3 regions of the Mesorhizobium sp. CA4 genome follow, and region 2 is predicted to be linked to each of the others. Evidence: predicted binding sites of a transcription regulator. Region 2 holds the regulator's gene; each other region holds the start of a gene.
The links. Region 2 encodes HrcA, which represses chaperone genes, less so after heat shock. Its sites were predicted from a motif close to GTTAGCACTCNCNNNNNGNGAGTGCTAAC; they were not measured.
Positions count from the first base shown of each region.

Region 1: a site for HrcA is predicted at 1,423-1,451, ahead of groES (co-chaperone GroES). Genes of this name have one in related genera too.
Region 3: a site for HrcA is predicted at 1,819-1,847, ahead of groES (co-chaperone GroES). Genes of this name have one in related genera too.

Region 1 is NZ_JAIUHK010000005.1:155,896-159,169, reverse strand. It holds gene groL (chaperonin GroEL) at 1-998, opposite strand, end outside; gene groES (co-chaperone GroES) at 1,062-1,358, opposite strand; gene LB528_RS06265 (SDR family NAD(P)-dependent oxidoreductase) at 1,719-2,480, opposite strand; gene LB528_RS06260 (LysR family transcriptional regulator) at 2,587-3,274, shown strand, end outside.
Region 2 is NZ_JAIUHK010000018.1:61,212-64,485, reverse strand. It holds gene LB528_RS16400 (PQQ-dependent sugar dehydrogenase) at 1-269, opposite strand, end outside; gene LB528_RS16395 (hypothetical protein) at 399-596, opposite strand; gene hrcA (heat-inducible transcriptional repressor HrcA) at 829-1,926, opposite strand; gene rph (ribonuclease PH) at 2,142-2,858, shown strand; gene LB528_RS16380 (VOC family protein) at 3,046-3,274, shown strand, end outside.
Region 3 is NZ_JAIUHK010000023.1:78,212-81,485, forward strand. It holds gene groL (chaperonin GroEL) at 1-1,293, opposite strand, end outside; gene groES (co-chaperone GroES) at 1,355-1,669, opposite strand; gene LB528_RS19350 (hypothetical protein) at 2,001-2,348, shown strand; gene LB528_RS19355 (usg protein) at 2,362-2,640, shown strand; gene LB528_RS19360 (Hsp20 family protein) at 2,880-3,274, shown strand, end outside.

The sequences.
Region 1 (3,274 bases), on a different contig from region 2:
ACGATGGTGGTGTTCTCCTTGGAGATCGACACCTTCTTGGCGCGGCCGAGCATGTTGAGGCCGACATTCTCGAGCTTGATGCCGAGGTCTTCCGAGATGACCTGGCCACCGGTGAGGATGGCGATGTCTTCCAGCATGGCCTTGCGGCGGTCACCGAAGCCCGGCGCCTTGACGGCGGCGATCTTCAGGCCACCGCGCAGCTTGTTGACGACCAGCGTGGCCAGAGCCTCGCCTTCGACGTCTTCCGAGATGATGAGCAGCGGCTTCGAGGTCTGGACGACGGCTTCCAGGACCGGCAGCATGGCCTGCAGGTTGGACAGCTTCTTCTCGTGCAGCAGGATGTAGGCGTCTTCCAGATCGGCGACCATCTTGTCGGCGTTGGTCACGAAGTAGGGCGACAGGTAGCCGCGGTCGAACTGCATGCCTTCGACGACTTCCAGCTCTGTCTCGGCGGTCTTGGCTTCCTCGACGGTGATGACGCCTTCGTTGCCGACCTTCTGCATCGCTTCCGCGATCATCTTGCCGACCGACTCGTCGCCATTGGCCGAGATCGTGCCGACCTGGGCGACTTCCTCGGAAGTCTTGATCTTCTTGGCGGCCTTGCCGAGCGCCGTGACGACTTCGGTGACGGCGAGGTCGATGCCGCGCTTGAGGTCCATCGGGTTCATGCCGGCGGCGACCGCCTTGTGGCCTTCCTGGACGATCGACTGCGCCAGAACCGTTGCGGTCGTGGTGCCGTCGCCGGCGATGTCGTTCGTCTTCGAAGCGACTTCGCGGACCATCTGAGCGCCCATGTTCTCGAACTTGTCCTCAAGCTCGATTTCCTTGGCGACAGTGACGCCGTCCTTGGTGATGCGCGGGGCGCCGAACGACTTATCGATCACGACATTGCGGCCCTTCGGGCCGAGGGTCACCTTCACCGCGTCGGCGAGGATGTTGACACCGCGCAGCATGCGCTCACGGGCATCGCGGGAGAATTTTACGTCTTTTGCAGCCATGTTTTAGCTCCTGGCAGGGGCTCGGGAAGAGCCCGAAGATGAAGATTCAGGTGAGGCCGATGATCAGCCGATGATGCCCATGATGTCGGATTCCTTCATGATCAGAAGGTCTTCGCCATTGAGCTTGACTTCAGTGCCCGACCACTTGCCGAACAGGATGCGGTCGCCGGCCTTGACGTCCAGCGGGACGAGCTTGCCGCTTTCGTCGCGGGCGCCGGAGCCGACGGCGATGATCTCGCCTTCCTGCGGCTTCTCCTTCGCCGTATCCGGGATGATGATCCCGCCGGCGGTCTTGGATTCGGATTCGACCCGGCGAACGACCACGCGGTCATGAAGCGGGCGGAACTTGGACTTTGCCATGTTGTCTTCCTCGAGTGAGAACGGTGAGAACTGTTCCTCCATCCGGCGAGGCCGCCGGACATCGGTTAGCACTCACTATAGACGAGTGCTAACGTCGCGCTGAAATAGGCTGGCGAATTGCGAGAGTCAAGGCGCGCGCGATGGGGCGGCGGCGCGAAATTTTTCTCGCATGATCTCCCGGTTGGGAGTGCGCCGGTTGGGGGTGGATCGGCGAGGCCCGTCAACTTCGGGGCGGCCCGACGGCTTCGAGGACCTGATGCGACATGCGTTAGGGCGGTCCAGCTCTCGTTGAGCCGCCCTGACTGCTGGTTTTCATGGGACGACAGGAAGCTGCGCGCTTCCTCATTGTCCACGCGGGGCTCAGATATTCATGCCGCCCGAGACTTCGATGCGCTGGGCGTTGACCCAGCGATTGTCGTCGGAGAGCAGCGAAGCGATCATCGGCCCGATATCGTCGGCGACGCCGACGCGGCCGAGCGCGGTGACGCCGGCCACCATGCGGTTGATCTCGGCATTGTCGCGCACATGGCCGCCATTGAAGTCCGTGGCGATCGCGCCGGGCGCCACGGTGTTGGCGGTGATGCCGCGCTGGCCGAGCTCCTTGGCAAGGTAGCGCGTGAACACCTCGATGCCGCCCTTCATCATCGCATAGGCGGATGAGCCGGGAGCCGCGAAGCGGGCGAGCCCGCTCGAGATGTTGATGAGGCGGCCGCCATCATTGATCAGCGGCAGCAGCGCCTGGGTGAGGAAGAACACGCCCTTGAGGTGTATGTTCATCAGCGTGTCGAATTCCTCTTCCGTTGTCTCGGCGATCGGCTTGCGCAGGCCGGTGCCGGCATTGTTGACGAGATAGGCGAAGCGGTCGCGCTGCCAAGTCTCGTGAAGCGTCTTCTTCAACGCTTCAACGAAAGCCGGGAAGCTGGCAACGGCGCCGGCGTCGAGCTCAAGCGCGGCCGCGCGGCCGCCGGCAGCTTCGATCTCGGCGATTGCCGCCTGCGCCTCGTCGGCGCGCGAGCGATAGGTGACGATGACGTCGACGCCCCGGCGGGCGAGGTGGATGGCGGTGTTGCGGCCGAGGCCGCGGCTGCCGCCGGTGATGAGAGCGATAGGACGAGTAGTCACGACGAAATCTCCTTCTGTATGGATGGAGATGCATATACTCGCCCGATCGGCCAATATAATCGGCCATGGATTGCCAACACTATTCAGTATGTGCAAACAATCAGCGATGGACCGGTTCGACAGCATGCGGCTCTTCACCCGCGTCGTGGAACGGCGCAGCTTCACTGCGGCCGCCGCCGATCTTAGCCTGCCGCGCTCCAGCGCCACCGCCGCGATCAAGCAGCTCGAAGAGCGGCTCGGCGTGCAGTTGCTTCGCCGCACCACGCGCCATGTCACCACGACGCTCGACGGCGAAGCCTACTACGAGCGCTGCATCGGCATCCTCGCCGACATCGAGGATGCCGAAGGCGGCTTCGGCGCGCATGAGGTGCGCGGGCGGCTGAGCATCGACATCAACGGCAACATGGCCCGAACCTTGGTCATCCCGGAACTGCCGGCGTTGCTCGCCCGCTATCCCGGGCTGAGCGTGCATATCGGCGAGGGCGACCGCTTCGTCGACCTAGTGCGCGAGGGCGTCGACTGCGTGGTCCGCGCCGGCACGCTCCCCGACAGCGACATGATCGCGCGTCGCATCGGCATGGCGCGCGAGGCGACGGTCGCCAGCGCGGCCTATGTCGAGCGCCACGGCCTGCCGCGCTCACTGGACGAACTTGCCGGGCACATCATGATCGGCTTCGTCTCGTCCCGCACCGGCCAGGTGATGCCGCTGGAGTTCACCGTCGATGGAAAGATCCGCGAGGTCGTCCTGCCGTCGCGCGTTACGGTCTCCAATTCCGACACCGCCGCCACGCTGG
Region 2 (3,274 bases):
GACGCGACGAGCTCGGCGGAAAAACCGGGCGGAAGTTTCGGCTTCGCATCCTCGGGGCGATCGGTGACGCCGCCGCCATTGGAGGCGGACTCCGTCATATCGGGCTTCGGCAAATCCTCGGGTTTCAGCAGCCGGCGCACGCCCGGGCGGTCGGCCTTCCAGTCGCCGAAGGCCTTTTCGCCGCTGAGCAAGGGCCGATCGGCCTGCTGCGCAAAGGCAGCCGTGGCAAAAACCAGCGCGAGGCCCACAAGGCCGGCGATCCGCATCATGCTGTCCTCCGTCGTCTGCCAACATGTCCTGTCTGCGGGCGCCTCACTCGAAGGCGCCCGGAGACAGAACATATTGGGCTAACGATCGAAAAGAGAAGCTCGCGCACGTGATTTGACGGAACGCCGGGCTCAGACCTCTTCGGCATCCAGATCGTCGTCGAGGCGCTTTTCCAATTCGACGAGGTCGGCCGGCAAGGGCAGGCCCATGGCGCGCATTTCCCGCAACTTCTCGCGCAGCTGCTCCTGGATCTCATGCTCGTCCTCGGGCTGGTTGACCATCTCCTCGAGCAGCAGGCTGATCTGGGCTTTCAACGATTCCAGCGCCATGTTTTTCTCCTCTGCGGCGATCTTAGGTGTGTCGAGATTCAGGTCAGGCCGAGTCGAGAACGGTGGATTCCGAGAACCGGAGCGGAGCGCACTTAAAGTACGTGAGCACCGGCCTACGCCGACCGTAGCCTTAATCTAGCTGCCGCGCCACTCACAAGCGCTTCGGCCGGCGAAGGCAGGAAGCACAGGAAGCCGCCGTTCGCAGGCCGCCATCACCTGAAAATCGATACACCTAACGAAGCATGCGGGAAATCAGCTGTGCGGTATAGTCGACCATCGGCACGATGCGGGCGTAATTCAGGCGCGTCGGGCCGATGACGCCAAGCGCGCCGACGACACGGGCGTCCTTGTCGCGATAGGGAGCGACGACCAGCGACGAGCCGGACAGCGAAAACAGCTTGTTCTCCGAGCCGATGAAGATGCGCACGCCCGGCCCTTCCTCGGCAAGGTCGAGCAGCTGCAGCAAGCCGTCCTGCGTTTCCAAATCCTCGAACAGATGACGCAGCAATTCGAGATCGGCCTGGGCGGTGACGTTTTCCAGAAGATTGGCGCGGCCGCGCACGATGAGACGCGCCGGCAGGCCGCTTTCAGCGCCGGCCCAGACCGCGAGGCCCTTCTCGACCAGATCCTGCGACAGCGTGTCGAGGGCCGCCCTGGTCTCCTCCTTGATGCGGGCGATCTCAACGCGCGCCTCAGCCAGGGTGCGGCCACGAATATGGGCGTTGAGGAAATTGGACGCCTCATGCAGCTGCGACACGGTGATGCCGGCCGGCAGCTCGACGACGCGGTTCTCGACGTCACCGTTCTGCGACACCAGCACGGCAAGCGCCTTGGTGGGCTCGAGCTGGATGAATTCGATGTGCTTCAGCGCCACCTCGTTCTTGGAGGCAAGCACGAGGCCGGCGCCGCGCGACATGCCGGACAGCATCTGGCTGGCCTCGGTCAGCATATGCTCCAGCGTCGCGCCCGAGCCGGAGGCGCGCACCTGCGCTTCGATGGTGCGGCGCTCGTCGTCGGAAAGGTCGCCGAGCTCCATGAAGGCGTCGACGAAGAAGCGCAAGCCTGTCTGGGTCGGCAGCCGCCCGGCGGACACATGCGGCGCGTAGATCAGCCCCAGATGCTCGAGATCGCTCATCACGTTGCGGATGGTGGCGGGCGACAGCGAGGAGGGCAGGATGCGCGACAGGCTGCGCGAGCCGACCGGCTCGCCGTCGCGCAGGTAGGAATCGACGATCCGCCGGAAAATATCGCGCGAGCGCATGTCGAGTGATTGAAGTACGGGCGACTGAAGCCCGGGCGACTGCGACGTCGGATCGACTGGTTTGTTCATTCCGGCGAGAAACCTCCTGCCGAAAGATATAGACTTAAGCCACAGCGGCGCAACCCGGTGCCGCATTCGCGGTCACGTGCCGCGTTCGCGGTTGTGGGTGCCGCGTTTGCGGTTACCCGGCCCGTTTTCCTTTGCGACCTCGTTTTCCTTTGCGCCATGCTGCGCATGCGTCTACAAGCCGCCGACGAATCCGGGAAAGAACAGAAAGAGCCTCGATGCGCCCCTCCAAACGCCAAGCCGACGAAATGCGCGCCATCTCCTTCGAGCGCGGCGTTTCCAAGCATGCCGAAGGCTCGTGCCTGGTGAAGTTCGGCGACACGCATGTCTTGTGCACGGCGAGCCTGGAGGAAAAGGTGCCGGCCTGGATGCGCAATTCCGGCAAGGGCTGGGTGACGGCCGAATACGGCATGCTGCCGCGCTCGACCGGCGAGCGCATGCGGCGCGAGGCCTCGGCCGGCAAGCAGGGCGGCCGCACGCTGGAGATCCAGCGGCTGATCGGCCGTTCGCTGCGCGCCGTGGTCGACCTGCAGGCGCTGGGCGAACAGCAGATCACCGTCGACTGCGACGTGATCCAGGCCGATGGCGGCACCCGCACGGCCTCGATCACCGGCGGCTGGGTGGCGCTCTATGATTGCCTGCGCTGGATGGAAGCGCGCCAGATGGTGAGCGTCGCCAAGGTGCTGAAGGACCATGTGGCGGCGATCTCCTGCGGCATCCATGACGGCCAGCCGGTCATCGACCTCGATTACCTCGAGGATTCCTCGGCGGGCACCGATGCCAATTTCGTCATGACCGGCAAGGGCGGCATCGTCGAGATCCAGGGCACGGCGGAGGGCGAGCCGTTTTCCGAGGAGCAGTTCGCGGCGCTGATGGGGTTGGCGAAGAAGGGTATTTCGCGGCTGGTGAGCCTGCAGCAGATGGCGGTGGCCTGACGTTGAATGCGATGAGGTCGGCGATCCTTCACACCCCCCTCTGGCCTGCCGGCCATCTCCCCCGCAAGGGGGGAGATCGGATGTCACCTTGGGTTTCGCCAACTATCAACGTTGAGATGCCGCCGGCGGAGCTGCCAATCTCCCCCCTTGCGGGGGAGATGGCCGGCAGGGCAGAGAGGGGGGCCTCGTGATACCCTCCGCAATCCTCGAATCCGCCCTCTACGTCACAGACCTACACGCCGCCGAAGCCTTCTACCGCGACATCATCGGTCTCGAAGCCTTGGGCAAGGTCGAGGGCCGGCACGTCTTCTTCCGTTGCGGCGACGGCGTATTGCTTCTCTTCAACGCCGAGGCGACGAAGATCCCGCCGGCGCCGGACGCTCGGCTCAAGGTGCCGCCGCACGGCACGGCCGGCG
Region 3 (3,274 bases), on a different contig from region 2:
GACGGCGACCGCGTCGAGCGCCTTGGCCGCCCTGAGCAAGGCAACGCCGCCGCCGGGCAGGATACCTTCCTCGACCGCGGCGCGCGTGGCGTGCAGCGCGTCGTCGACACGGTCCTTCTTCTCCTTGACCTCGACTTCCGTCGCGCCGCCGACGCGGATCACGGCAACGCCGCCGGCGAGCTTGGCCAGCCGCTCCTGCAGCTTCTCGCGATCATAGTCGGAGGTAGTCTCCTCGATCTGGGCCTTGATTTGCGTGATGCGGCCCTGGATCTCCTCCTTCTTGCCGGCGCCGTCGACGATGGTGGTGTTTTCCTTCTCGATCGCGACCTTCTTGGCGCGGCCGAGCATCTCCAGCGTGACGTTCTCCAGCTTGATGCCGAGATCCTCGCTGATGGCCGTGCCGCCGGTGAGGATGGCGATGTCCTCCAGCATGGCCTTGCGCCGGTCGCCGAAGCCCGGAGCCTTGACGGCGGCTACCTTCAGCCCGCCGCGCAGCTTGTTGACCACCAGCGTGGCCAGAGCCTCGCCCTCGACATCCTCGGCGATGATCAGCAGCGGCTTGCCGGACTGCACCACGGCCTCCAGCACCGGCAGCAGGGCCTGAAGATTGCTGAGCTTCTTCTCGTGGATCAGCACATAGGGCTCTTCGAGCTCCACGCGCATCTTGTCCTGGTTGGTGATGAAATAGGGCGAGAGATAGCCGCGATCGAACTGCATGCCTTCCACGACTTCCAGCTCGGTCTCGGCCGTCTTGGCTTCCTCGACGGTGATGACGCCTTCGTTGCCGACTTTTTCCATAGCCTCGGCCAGGAAGCGGCCGATCTCGGCATCGCCATTGGCCGAGATGGTGCCGACCTGTGCGATCTCGTCGTTGCTGGTGATCTTGCGGGCATTGACCTTGAGTTCGGCGACGATCGCATCCACCGCCTTGTCGATACCGCGTTTCAGATCCATCGGGTTCATGCCCGAGGCAACGGCCTTAGCCCCTTCGCGAACGATCGCCTGGGCAAGCACGGTGGCAGTGGTGGTGCCGTCGCCGGCGATGTCGCTGGTCTTCGAAGCGACTTCGCGGACCATCTGGGCGCCCATGTTCTCGAACTTGTCCTCGAGCTCGATCTCCTTGGCGACGGTGACGCCGTCCTTGGTGATGCGCGGCGCGCCGAACGACTTGTCGATGACGACGTTGCGACCCTTCGGACCGAGCGTCACCTTCACCGCGTCGGCGAGGATGTTGACGCCGCGCAGCATGCGCTCGCGGGCGTCGGAATGGAATTTGACTTCCTTGGCAGCCATTGGATCACTCCTTGTTTAGGCAGCTTTCATTGACTGGGTTGCGGTTCTATCGAAGCCCCGGTCAGGCGGCTTTCTTCAGCGTCGCGGCCTGCTCGATCACGCCCATCACATCGCTTTCCTTCATGATGAGCAGATCCTCGCCGTTGAGCTTGATCTCGGTGCCGGACCACTTGCCGAACAGGATGCGGTCGCCGACCTTCACGTCGAGGGGCACGAGCTTGCCGCTCTCGTCGCGGGCCCCCGGGCCGACGGCGATGACTTCGCCTTCCTGCGGCTTTTCCTTGGCAGTGTCGGGAATGATGATACCGCCGGCCGTCTTCTCTTCGGCCTCGATGCGGCGCACGAGTACGCGGTCATGCAGTGGACGGAACGTCATATCGTTCTCCTTCAGGACAAACAGATTGCGAGAGGTTCCTCCGCTCCGGGCCGGCAGGACCGGAGCGGGGCTCGCGCGACCCTTTCGGCATCGCGCGCATGTCGAGCTAGTTTTGCCTTCTTCTACTTTCAAGGGGGTGCCACAAATTTTTTGGCACTCTCGACCGCCGAGTGCTAGCGCGCTGAAAACATGCGGTAAATTGGACCGCTCCGATAACGGAGAGGCTTGAATTCGCGATTGAGTTGAACAAGATTATCGGCGCCCGGCAGCGCCGGGACCATTGAGAAACTGGAACCCGAAACAAGGAGTTTTTTGGAGACGGAGGACAGAAATGGACCGACAGACGCTTTCGCCGATCATTCCTTCCCTAGCTCCCGAAATATCAGACCTTTCGCTCGACCGGCTGCTGTCGCCGGCCAGCCATTTTCAGCATCCGCGGGATGTGCTGGAAGACGGCTCGCTCGACATATGGGAAAAGCGGGCGATCCTTTCGTCCTGGGCATCTGACGCCTGCGCCGTGGAATCGATGCCTGCGCTGCGCCAGCCGCCGGGCACCGAGCGGCCGGTCTCCTTCGACGACATCATGGATGCGCTGCGCCGGCTTGATGCGCTAGCCCCGTCGCCCAGCGGCCCTACCGATAACGACCACCGGCAGTTGGTCGACCGGCTGAGCGCGTGAGGGCCCGAAGGCGATGGCGAGAGCGGTCAGCAGGGAATTCCGCTTGCAGATGAATGGCTATGGCTTGACCACTGCCGAGATCCATTATCATCTGCCCGATCATCCGAGCCTGCTCCAGCTTTACGTCTGGCAGGACTATGATCTTGCCCCGGATTTCCCCGCGCTGAGGGGCTTTCTGGGTTTTTGGGAGCGCGAGCTGGCTGGCGCCTTGCATTCCGTCCGCGTCGCCCACCATCGGCTCATCAGGGCATCGGAATGGCGGGCCGTCGACGGGATCATCGCAATCCATTGAAGACCAGCTCCCCAAGGCGGTCGTGTTGCACGGCCGCCTTCAATTCATAATTTGCCTGCCTGCATGCAGATGACGAGGCCGAGTTTTTCACGACCTAAAGGCGCGTCGGGGCGGGTCTTGACGTGCCGGCGTTGAATTCCCAGATCGATGATGCCGGTGCTTGAGATAGACCGGCAGGTCAAGGGGCACCGCTTCCTTGGCGCCCCTCGTATCTATGTTGCTCAATGGAGGATGTAGCTATGAGAACCACGTTTGACTTCAGTCCCCTGTTCCGGTCGAGCATAGGCTTCGATCGAATGCTGAACGCGCTCGAAACGGCGAGCCGGATCGAAACCGTCGACAATTGGCCACCCTACGACATCGCCAAGACCGCGGATGACGACTACCGCATAACCATGGCGGTGGCCGGATTCTCGCAGGATGAACTGGCCATTACCCAGGAGCAGAACATGCTTATGGTCTCGGGCCAGAAAGCCGGCGAGGACAAGGGTGAGTACCTGCATCGTGGTATCGCCGGCCGCGCGTTCCAGCGACGCTTCGAGCTTGCCGACCACGTCAAGGTCGTTGGCGCCAGCTTGGTCAATGGGCTGCTGACGATCGATCTGAAGCGCGAAATCCCGGAAGAGATGAAACC